Regions from separate parts of the Streptacidiphilus alkalitolerans genome, predicted to be linked through region 2. Evidence: riboswitches for the same ligand, from Rfam matches in the RefSeq annotation. Region 2 holds a riboswitch; the other holds the start of a gene.

Evidence for each region. Region 2 has a riboswitch for thiamine pyrophosphate ahead of thiO (glycine oxidase ThiO). Riboswitches for the same ligand answer to the same signal wherever they lie in the genome.
Region 1: it holds a riboswitch for thiamine pyrophosphate, as region 2 does, so the genes downstream of both, ACEZDG_RS17070 (purine-cytosine permease family protein) here and thiO (glycine oxidase ThiO) in region 2, are expected to answer to the same signal.

The regions. Positions count from the first base shown of each region.
Region 1 is NZ_JBHEZX010000006.1:427,422-433,042, reverse strand. Features, by position in the region: gene ACEZDG_RS17085 (DUF5926 family protein) at 1-506, opposite strand, end outside; gene ACEZDG_RS17080 (ATP-binding protein) at 664-1,266, opposite strand; gene ACEZDG_RS17075 (glycerophosphodiester phosphodiesterase) at 1,562-2,377, opposite strand; gene ACEZDG_RS17070 (purine-cytosine permease family protein) at 2,547-3,929, opposite strand; TPP riboswitch at 3,926-4,037, opposite strand; gene ACEZDG_RS17065 (S1C family serine protease) at 4,265-5,621, shown strand, end outside.
Region 2 is NZ_JBHEZX010000011.1:184,807-190,427, reverse strand. Features, by position in the region: gene pknB (Stk1 family PASTA domain-containing Ser/Thr kinase) at 1-1,403, opposite strand, end outside; gene ACEZDG_RS24510 (thiazole synthase) at 1,504-2,298, opposite strand; gene thiS (sulfur carrier protein ThiS) at 2,308-2,517, opposite strand; gene thiO (glycine oxidase ThiO) at 2,514-3,734, opposite strand; TPP riboswitch at 3,729-3,839, opposite strand; gene ACEZDG_RS24495 (NAD(P)/FAD-dependent oxidoreductase) at 3,880-5,112, shown strand; gene ACEZDG_RS24490 (Rv2175c family DNA-binding protein) at 5,152-5,517, shown strand; gene thiE (thiamine phosphate synthase) at 5,514-5,621, shown strand, end outside.

The sequences.
Region 1 (5,621 bases), on a different contig from region 2:
AGCAGGTCCTGCAGCCGAGGGGTCTCGGCCGCCGGACGGCGCGGCGGGACGGGGGTGCCCGGCTCCGCGGCCAGCGCCTGGACCAGCGCGTCCGCCAGGTCCTTGCTGATGTCGCCGGAGGAGCTCTGGGTCTGCAGGCCCAGCAGCACGCTGCCGTCCTGGCGGCGCAGGGCCGGCCAGGCCATCGGCAGCACGGTCGCCAGGGTCACCGAGGGGACCTCGCCGACCGCCCCGGCCAGGGCCTCCGCGGTCAGCGTCAGCGGCACCGTGGCCGCCGGGACCAGCTCGCGCAGCGCGACCCAGTCACCCTCGCCGGGCAGCCCCTCGAACGGACGCGCCACCAGTTCCTGTACGGCGTGCGAGGCTTCGCGACCGTGGCACGCCTTGTAGCGGCGGCCCGAACCACAGGGGCACGCTTCGCGTGCGCCGACGACCGGGATCTCCCCGGTGGCGGCGGCGGTGGACTGGGCGCGGGCGGGCGCCTTCTTCGCGGGCTTCTTGGCCATGGTGCGGATTCTCCCGGTGGGGCGGCTCACAACTTTCCGCCCCGAGCCTAGTGGTGCCGGGGCCAGGTCGCGTCCGGTCGTGTACGACCCCTGCGGTTTCCGCGGCCCCAGGTGGTGGCCGGTGGCGGTGTGCGGTGGCCTCGGCGGTGGCCTCGGCTCAGACGGCGCTCTGGGCGCCGTTGTGCTCACTGTCCCCACGCCGTGCGTGGCGGGCCCGTACCGGCAGCACCGCCCACACCGTCACCTCGCCCGGCGCGTCCCGTACCCCCCAGTCGCTGGCCAGCTGTCCGACGATGCCCAGGCCGCGTCCGCCGCGCGCGGTCAGCGAAGGGCTGCCCCGGCGGGGGCGGGTCGGGCCGCCGCCGTCGGTGACCTCGACCGTCAGCAGCCCGTCGCTGTGCAGCTCCCAGCCGACGACCACCCGGCCGTCGTCGGGATAGCTGCCGTCCTGCTGATCCGGGGCCGGTGCCGTGGCTGATGCCGGGGCCTGACTCGAGGCCGGGGCCGGAGCCGGTGTCGACACCAGTTCCAGGATCGGGGCCGGGACCTGCAGCGGCTCCAGCGGCCTGGCATGCCGACAGGCATTGCTCAGGAGTTCGGAGAGTATGAGGACGGCATCCTCGATGACGACATCCGGTACCTGCTGCCCGGCGAGGTCCTTGCGAAGCCGACGCCGTGCAGCGCTCACACTTTCTGGACCATGGGGCACCGCCATGGTCGCCGAAGAAGTCGGCACATCTCGCGCTACCACCAGCGCCACCCCCGGACCTCCTCCTCAGCTGTCAACCAGGGTGTGGATGCCCGGTGCGAGCACAGCGGAAACGAGAATAGAAGGACCGCAACAAGCCTTCTTGACGTGGCAAACAGAACCCTCGGTACTCATTTCACTATGCGTAGCCATGTCGTCACTGAGGGTTTATCAAAGGCAGTGAAGAATGGCGGAGCGGGGATTTTTCGGCCATTTCCATGCGCGGTTCCCGCGCCTGTTCCTGCGCCCGCGTACGCCCGTCGACCATCGACGAGAACGCGCTCTCCCGGTGTTCGTATCGTCGGTACTAACGCCCCAGCTGGTCAAGTACCTGGCGTGGATGATTGGTGATGATGGCCTCGACGCCCAGCCGCAGGCACAGCTCCACGTCCTCGGGATCGTCCACCGTCCAGACGTGCACCCGGTGCCCGGCGCGGTGCAGCGCGGCCACGTAGCCGGGGTTCTCCCGGACCAGGTCGATGCCGGGGCCGGCGATCCTCGCCCCGTAGGGCAGGCTGCCGTCCCGGAAGCGCAGCGGGACCCGCTCGGTCAGGAAGACGGTGGGGACGGCGGGCGCCAGCTCCCGCACCCGGCGCAGCGACAGCTGGGAGAAGCTCATGATCCGCACCGGGGAGCGCTCGCCGCTGCTCGGGGTGACCAGATCGAATCGGTGCAGCAGTTCGAGGAGTTTGCGCTCCACGAGGCCCGCGTAACGGGTGGGGTGCTTGGTCTCGATGGCCAGCTCGACCCTGCGGCTGGAACCGGTGGCGAGCTCGAGCAGCCGCTCCAGGGTGAGGACGGCGGTGTGCTCCTCGTCGGCCCAGTCGACCGGGTCGCCCTTCCAGGAGCCGAAGTCCAGTTCGGAGAGCTGGGCCAGCTCCAGCGTCGACACCACGCCCCGGCCGTTGGACGTCCGGTCCACCTTGCGGTCGTGCACACAGACCAGATGGCCGTCGGCGGTGAGCCGGACATCGCACTCCAGGGCGTCGGCGCCCTGGTCGATGGCCAGCTTGTAGGCCGCGAGGGTGTGCTCGGCGAAGGTGCCGGAGGCGCCCCGGTGGGCGACGACACGAGTGGCCTGGCGGTTGGGGAGGACAACCGGGGTGAGTCGAACGTTGGACACGGGACCACGATAAATCGTGCGCCGCCCGCACCCCGGTTGCCCCAGGTGAACACTGACCAGGTGTCCGGTAAACGCCGCCGGGCGCCACCGCCTCGGCCGGCTGGCTGGCACCGTTCCGGCCGCCCGCCCCGCGCCCCGCCCCCCGCGCTCCGGCCCCCGCGGCCCCCGCTCAGTGACCCTTGCGGAGCAGCGGTGTCAGGGCCCAGGTGAGCAGCGCTGGGACGACGAAGGAGAACAGCGACGCCGACGTCCACACCTGCGGCTGGAAGTGCAGCGCGTTCTGCGCATGCGTCCAGAACGTCGGCCACCAGCTCGCCCAGCCGGTGAGCTCCGCCGGATAGATCAGCTGGTAGACCACAAAACCCACCGCCCAAGGCAGCAGCGTCAGCCAACGCGTAGGCGCACTCTCCGACAGGTCCCAGCCCCCCTCCCGTCGCCCCGCTCCGAAGAAGAAGTCCACCGCCAGCACCGCGGACAGCGGCACGAACACCGCCCCGATCAGGCCGAGGAACGCCTCGTACCCGCTGAAGTCGGTGACCAGCAGCGCGAGTCCGGTCACCAGCGCGCCCAGGGCGACGGTCAGGATCCGCCGGTCGATCCTCGGGAAGAGGTTCTGCACCGACATCGCGGTCGAGTACACGTTGGCGAAGGACTGGTCCGCCTCCCGCAGCACCAGGACGGCGAAGAACACCCAGCCCGCGGTGATGCCCATGAAGGTGGTGAAGATCTTGTCGGCGTCGCCGCCCACCTGGAGCAGCGCCATCAGCCCCACCACGTAGCACCAGACCTGGGAGACCGTGTACCCGCTGAACGCGCCCCAGAAGGAACTGCGGGTGCTCTTCGCGTGCCGGGTGTAGTCGGCGGCCAGCGGCACGAAGGAGATGGAGACCGCGATCACCGCGTCCACGGCCGGCAGGAAGCCGGACCAGCTGCCGTCCTTGGGGGACGGCACCCCGCGGCGCAGCAGTTCCACCGTGAAGAACAGCATGGCGATCCCGACCGCGACCGCCACGTACTTGCGCAGCACGGCGATGGAACCCAGCGGACGGATCGTCATCGCCGTCGTCAGCGCCCCGGCGGCCAGGACGTACAGCCAGTGCGGGCCGCCGTCGAAGAGCGCGTTCGCACCCATCGCGATCACGGTCAGCTCGAACACGCCCCAGCCCAGGCACTGGACGATGTTCAGCACGGTCGGCAGGTAGGACAGCCTGGTGCCGAACAGTCCGCGCAGGATCGCCATCGCGGGCGCGCCCGCCCTGGTCCCGATCACGGCGGCGACGCCCAGCATCACCGAGCCGATCACCGTGCCCACGACGACCGCGGTGAGCGCGGCCGGGATGGAGAGGTTCTTCCCGTTGACCACCAGGACGGTCGCGGCGCTCTGGAAGCCGATCAGGCTGACACCGAGGTTGGTCCAGAAGGCCGCCTGGTCGCGGAACCCGAGCGTGCGCGGCGGTTCGGTGTCCAGAATGAGTGGGGCCTCGGCCCGAAGCCCCGGTGTCCCCTGTTCCAGGACAGGGGTAGGAGAAGGGGACGGCGAAACGGACGTCATGATGCTTTCAGCTCCCTACGCCGGCATTACCCGGTCAGGTTCAAGCGGTCGGCACCCCGTTCGGCGCCCTCTCAGCCTGGAATGGTCCAAGCTCCCGCGTATGTGTTCGATCGACATCGTAGGGCCTGCCCAGCAGCAGGCCAAGGTCCCGTCCGCGCCTTGGATGAGGCTGGGCTGAACCGTGGATGAGTGAAGCTGTGGGGCGGCTAAGGAAGCTCTCACATGCATGCGCTATAGATGCGGTCAGGGGAATTAGCGCATGGCTGACCCTTACGATGCCCTGACAACGGGTGGGCAATGCTATGGGACGCCAGTCCCACAGGAGGAGGTCATTCGTGAGTACCGAGCACGAGGGCGGGTACGCCGGGTCGCAGCAGCCCGCCCCCGTCGACGGGGCAGCGGCAGGGCCGTCCCCCTACGCGCAGGAGCGCGCCGTGCCGACTGACGCCGCGGACGACACCGTCGTCCAGCCGGTCTCACCGCCGGTCGACCCGACGCTCGCGGGATTCCCGCCACCGGTCGTACAGCCCCAGCCGGCCGCCCCGGCCCCGGCCGACGCCGGCGTTCCGGCCCCGGTCCCCGCCCCGGTCGCACCCGCAGCGGTCGCGGCACCGGCGGCCGAGGGCGGGTACGAGAACCCCACCGTCCCGTCGGCGCCCGTGTCCGAGCCCGCGCCCGAGCCCGCGCCGGCGTTCACGTCCGAGCCGGCACCGGCAACCGCGCCTGTGTCCGCGTCCGGATCCGGGTCCGCACCTGACTTCCCGCCCGCGCCGGCCCAGGCCGCGTACCCCGAGCACGCTCCCGCCTACCCGGCGGACGCCCCGGCGTACCCGCAGCAGCCGCCGGTGTACGGCGCCCAGCAGCCCCCGCACCAGCCCCCGCCGTACGGCAGCTATGCCGGTGGGGACTACCCGCCCTCCGGCGAGGGCCCTTACGCTCCCTACGGCACCACCCCGCCGCGCAAGAAGCGCCGCGGCGGCCTGATCGCGCTGCTCGCCGCGACCGCGCTGGTCGCGGGCGGCATCGGCGGCGGCATCGGTGCCGCGTTGGAGACCCACAACAGCTCGGACGGCTCCACCGTCGTGTCCACCACTGTGGACCCGAAGGCGCTCAGCCGGGCGCCCGACAGCATCGCCGGAATCGCCGCCAAGGCGCTGCCGAGCGTGGTGACCATCTCCGCGAGCAACTCGCAGGAGTCCGGCACCGGCACCGGGTTCGTCTTCGACACCGACGGGCACATCCTGACCAACAACCACGTCGTCGCGCCCTCGGACAACGGCGGCAAGCTGTCGGTGAAGTTCTCCGACGGCACCAGCTACCCGGCGACCATCGTCGGCCGCGCCTCCGGCTACGACGTCGCGGTGATCAAGATCGACGGCACCCCGAAGAAGCCGCTGGTCCCGCTGGCGCTCGGCAACTCCGACGCGGTCGCGGTCGGCGACACCACCATCGCCATCGGCGCCCCGTTCGGCCTCTCCGGCACGGTCACCTCCGGCATCATCAGCGCCAAGAACCGCCCCGTCGCCTCGGGCGATGAGACCGGCGCGCAGACCTCGTACATGAACGCGCTGCAGACCGACGCGTCGATCAACCCGGGCAACTCCGGCGGTCCGCTGATGAACTCCTCCGGGCAGGTCATCGGCATCGACTCGGCGATCCAGTCGACCGGTCAGAACAGCGACACCGGCGGCC
Region 2 (5,621 bases):
ATCCGTCCCACCGCGAGCCCGGCGTCCTTGACCGCCCGCTCGGCGGCGGCCTGGGAGAGACCGGCCAGCGCCGGGACGGCCGGGCGGTTGGGGCCCTTGGAGACGTCCAGGGTCACCGTGGAGTCCTTGCGGATCCTGGTGCCCACGGCCGGGGCGCTGCTGATCACCCGGTCCGTGGCCACGGTCGCGCTGAAGTCCTGCACCACCTGCACGGTCAGCCCGTCGTCCTGCAGCGTCGCCACCGCCGCGGTGCGGCTGAGTCCGAGCACGCTCGGCATCTGCATGTAGAGGCCGTTCCAGGCCCAGCTCGCGCCGCCGATGATCAGGGCCAGCGCCAGCAGCACCGACACCGGCAGCACCCAGCCGCGGCGGCGCCGCTGCCGCGGCGGACGGCGGCTCGCCCGCGACGGCCGCGGGGCCGGGTCCGCCGGCTGGGCGTGCCGGGGCATCACCAGGTCCGGCGGCAGCTGCTGCATGATGCTGGTGCGCTCCACCGGGGGCTGCCCCTCGGGCTGCGCGGCGGCGGCGAAGCCGGGCTCGGCGTCCAGCTGGGCCGGCGTCAGTTCGCGCCGGATGTGCTGCAGCACGGCCAGCAGCTCGGCCGCGTCGGCCGGACGGCGGGACGCGTCGCGCGCGGCGGCGGCGACCGTTATGGCGTCCAGCTGCGGGGCCAGCCCGCGGACCAGGGTGGACGGCGCCGGGACGTCCGAACTGATGTGCTGGTAGACGACCTGCATCGGGCTGTCGCCGGTGTACGGCTTGCGGCCGGTCAGCATCTCGAACATCAGGATGCCGCAGGCGTACACATCGGTGCGCGGGTCCATCGCGCCCTGCTCGATCTGCTCGGGGGCGAGGTACGAGACGGTGCCCATCACCTGCCCGGTGGTGACCGAGCTCTCCCCGCTGACCGCCCGGACCAGCCCGAAGTCGGTGACCTTGACCCGGCCGTCCTCGGTCAGCAGCACGTTCTCCGGCTTCACGTCCCGGTGCACCAGGCCGGCCCGGTGGGCCGCGCCCAGGCCGGCCAGGATCGGCTCCAGGATGTCCAGCACGGTGCGCGGGGTCAGCGCGCCCCGGTCCCGCATCAGGTCGCGCAGGGTCCAGCCGGGCACGTACTCCATCGCCAGGAACACGGCGTCGCCGTCCGCGCCCTGGTCGTAGACGTTCACCACATTGGGGTGGGCCAGCCGGGCCACGGCCTTGGCCTCGCGGATGAAGCGGGCCGTGAACTCGGGGTCCCCGGCCAGCCCGGGGTGCATCACCTTCAGCGCGACCACCCGGTCGAGCCGGGTGTCCAGGCCGCGGTAGACGGTGGCCATGCCGCCGACGGCGATCCGCTGCTCGACCCGGTAGCGGGCGTCGAGCATCCGCCCGAGCAGTGGGTCGTGCAGCGTGGTGTCCATCCCACGGAGTTTACGGGCCAGTGGGGCGGCTCCGGGTGCAGCGACAGCACAGTTGTTGCCGTACCGCTACGAACCGGGTGATCCGGGTCACGCCCGCCGCCTAGAACGCCGGGGCCTCCGGGTCGAACTCGGCCCGTCCGGCCATCGGGGAGGACGCCTCGGCGTGGAAGCGGCGCGGGATCCGTCCGGCCCGGTGGGCGAGCCGGCCGGCCTCGACGGCGTGCCGCATGGCCTCGGCCATCAGCGCCGGGTGCTGGGCCCGGGTGACCGCTGTGGCCAGCATCACCGCGGCGCAGCCGAGTTCCATCGCCAGCGCCGCGTCGGAGGCGGTCCCCGCGCCCGCGTCCAGGATCACCGGGACGCCGGCCTGCTCCACGATCAGCTGGAAGTTGTGCGGGTTGCGGATGCCGAGCCCGGAGCCGATCGGGGAGCCCAGCGGCATCACCGCCGCGCAGCCCACCTCCTCCAGCTTCCGGGCCAGCACCGGGTCGTCGTTGGTGTAGGGGAGGACGGTGAAGCCGTCGTCGACCAGGGTCTCGGCGGCGTCCAGCAGTTCGATCGGGTCGGGCAGCAGGGTGCGCTCGTCCGCGACCACCTCCAGCTTCACCCAGTCCGTGCCGAGCGCCTCGCGGGCCAGCCGGGCGGTGAGCACGGCCTCCCCGGCGGTGAAGCAGCCGGCCGTGTTGGGCAGCACCTGGATGTTGTTGCGCCGCAGCACCTCGAGCACCGAGCCGCGCGCGGCCGGGTTGACCCTGCGCATGGCGACGGTGGTCAGCTCGGTCCCGGACAGCCGCAGCGCCTGCTCCAGCACCTCCAGGCTGGGCGCGCCGCCGGTGCCCATGATCAGCCGGGAGCTGAAGCTGCGGTCGGCGATGGTGAGGGTGTCGTCGGACATGACGGGTGGTCAGCCTCCCTGGACGGCGGTGAGGATCTCGACCCGGTCGTCGGCGGCCAGCGCGGTCGCGGGCCAGGCGCCGCGCGGCACCACCGCCTCGTTGACGGCGGCGGCCACGCCCGAGGGCGCGGCGCTGAGCTCGGCGACCACCTCGGCGAGGGTGGTCCCGGGGGCGATGTCGCGGGGAGCGCCGTTGATACGGATGGACAGGGCCGTCATCGGGTGGCCTCCTGGAGTGCGGGGACGGAAGAGAAATGGGTGGAAGAGAACCGGGCCGGGGTGAACGGGGCTGCCTCGGGCGGGAGTTGACCGGTCGCCAGATAGGCGGCGACGGCGTCCGCGGTGACCGGGGTGAGCAGCACCCCGTTGCGGTGGTGCCCGGTCGCGGCGACCAGCCCCGGCAGCGCGGTCGGGCCGAGCAGCGGGGCGTTGTCGGGGGTGCCCGGCCGCAGCCCCGCGCCGGTCTCCAGCAGCGGCAGCTCGGTGATGCCGGGCACCAGCTCATGGGCGTCGCGCAGCAGCTCGTACACCCCGCCCGCGGTGACCACGGTGTCGTAGCCCTGCTCCTCCATGGTCGCGCCGACGACCAGCTCGCCGTTCTCGCGCGGGACCAGGTAGAGGTGCACCCCGCGGACCACCGCGCGCAGATTGCGGGACAGGAACGGGCCGCCGGGCAGCGGCGCGCCGTCGGTGCGGGTCATCCGCAGCCGCAGGATCTGGCCCTTGACCGGCCGCACCGGCAACTGCGCCTCGGGCGGGAGGCCGGGGATCGCGCCGGACCAGCTGCCGGCCGCGAGCACGGTCTGCCCGGTGGTGAAGGCCGTCCCGTCCTCGGCCAGGGCGCCGGCGGCCCGGTCGCCCGCCGGGTTCAGCACGATCCTGGCGGCGGCCGAGCGGTGGATCCGCACCCCCGCGCGGACGCAGGCCTCCAGCAGCGCCGCGCCCAGCCGCCGCCCGTCCACCTGGTGGTCCCCGGCCACCAGCAGCCCGCCGCGTACCGAGGGGGCCAGCATCGGTTCCAGCCGCCGGCACTCGCGCCCGGTCAGCCACTCCGCGGCCAGGCCCAGCCGCTGCTGGAAGGCGTGCTGCTCGCGCAGCTCGGCCCGGTCGTCGGCGTCCAGCGCCACCGCGAGGGTGCCGCAGGCGCGGTAGCCGGTGGACAGGCCGCTCGCGGCCTCCAGCTCGGCGGCGAAGGCGGCGTAGCGCTCGTTGGAGGCGATGCCGAGCCGCAGCAGCGCCTCCTCGCCGTACTGCAGCTCGGTCACCGGGGCGAGCATCCCGGCGGCGACCCGGTTGGCGCCGCGGCCGGGATCGGGGTCGAGCACGGTGACCGACAGGCCGCGCTGGGCGCTGCGCCACGCGGTGGCGAGGCCGATGATGCCGCCGCCGACGATCAGCACCTCGCTGTCCCGCTCGGTTTCCTGGGCGCGTTGCATGGGGTGCGCGCTCCCTTCGCCGGCATGACCCGGATCAGGTTCGGACGGTCGGAGGCCGACTGCCTCCCTCTCAGCCCGGTACGCCGGGCTCCCGCGGATTCTGCGGTCCACTGTAGTCGCGGGCCCGCGCCCGTACAGTGACGGGATGCGGATCGTGGTGGTCGGGGCCGGGATGGCCGGGGTGCAGACAGCGGTGGCCCTGCGCGAGCAGGGGTACGACGGGGAGCTGGCGGTGCTGGGCGCGGAGCCGCACCTCCCGTACGACCGGCCGCCGCTGTCCAAGGACGTGCTGCTCGGCAAGGCCGAGAACTCCCGGTTCGAGCTGGACTACGGCGCCCTCGGCATCGACCTGCTGCTGGACCGGTCCGCCACCGGCCTGGACCCGGACGGCCGCAGGCTGCGTACCGACGCCGGGGAGCTGGACTACGACCGGCTGGTGCTGGCCACCGGTGCCCGGGCGGTCGCGCTGCCCGGGCAGCCCGCCGCCGCGCACCTGCTGCGCACCCATGACGACGCGGTCGCGCTCAGGGCCGTGCTGCGCCCCGGCGCCCGGCTTGTGGTGGTCGGGGCCGGCTGGATCGGCGCCGAGGCGGCGACCGCGGCCCGGACCCTGGGCTGCGAGGTCACCGTGGTGGAGGCGGCCCCGGTGCCGTTGGCCGGGGCGCTCCCGGCCGAGGTCGCCGAGCTGACCCGGCGCTGGTACGCCGAGGCCGGGGTCGAGCTGCGGACCAGCACCGCGGTCGGCGGCATCGTGGACTCCGAGCAGCGGCTCGAGGGCACCGGCGGCAGCGCGGTGCTGCTCACCGACGGCACCGAGCTGGACGCGGACGCCGTGGTCGTCGGCATCGGCGCCCGCCCCGACACCGGCTGGCTGGCCGGCTCCGGCATCAACCTGGACGACCGCGGCGCGGTGGCGGTCGACGCCGCGCTGCGCACCTCGGCGGCCGGGGTGTTCGCGGTCGGCGACTGCGCCTCCTTCCCGTCCGCCCGCTACGGCGTCCGGCTCACCGTGCACCACTGGGACAACGCGCTGCAGGGCGCCAGGCTGGCCGCCGCGAACCTGCTGCACCCCGGTCCGGAGGCGGATCTGCCCCGCTACGACCCGGTGCCCTACTTCTGGTCCGAGCAGTTCGGGCGGATGGTCCAGTACGCGGGCCACCACAGCCCCGGCGACGAGCTGCTGCTGCGCGGCGACCCGGAGGCCGACGGCGGCTGGGGCGCGCTGTGGCTGCGCGGGGAGGTCCCGGTGGCGCTGCTGGCCGTGGACCGGCCGCGCGACCTGGTCCAGGGACGGCGGCTGATCGAGCGCGGAACACCCCTGGACCGGTCCCGCGCGGCCGATCCCGCGGTGCCGCTGAAGGCCGCCGCACGGGCGTGATGGTGCGCGGGGGCCGTCCGGGATGGCACGCTTGGGGGTGTGAGCCAGATTGATCCCAGAATTGACGCCCTGATTCCCGCCTGGATGAACGTCCCCGAGATCGCCGAGCAGTGGGGCCTGATCGTCACCAAGGTCCGCCGCCTGGTCGACGACGGCACCCTGCTCGCGGTCCGCCGCGGCGAGAACAACGCCCTGATGGTCCCGGCCGCCTTCATCGGCCCCAACGGCACCGTCAAGGGCATCACCGGCCTGGTGACCCTGCTGCGCGACTGCGGCTTCTCCGACGAGGAGATGCTGGAGTGGCTGTTCACCGACGACCCCTCGCTGCCCGGCACCCCCGCGCAGGCCCTGAACGAGAACCGCGGCACGGAGGTCAAGCGCCGGGCGCAGGCGATGGCCCTGTGAGCGGAGCTTCCGCGCGGGCCGCCCTCGCCGGCGCCCGGCTGTACCTCTGCACCGACGCGCGCCGGGAGCAGGGCGACCTCGCCGAGTTCCTGGACGCGGTGCTG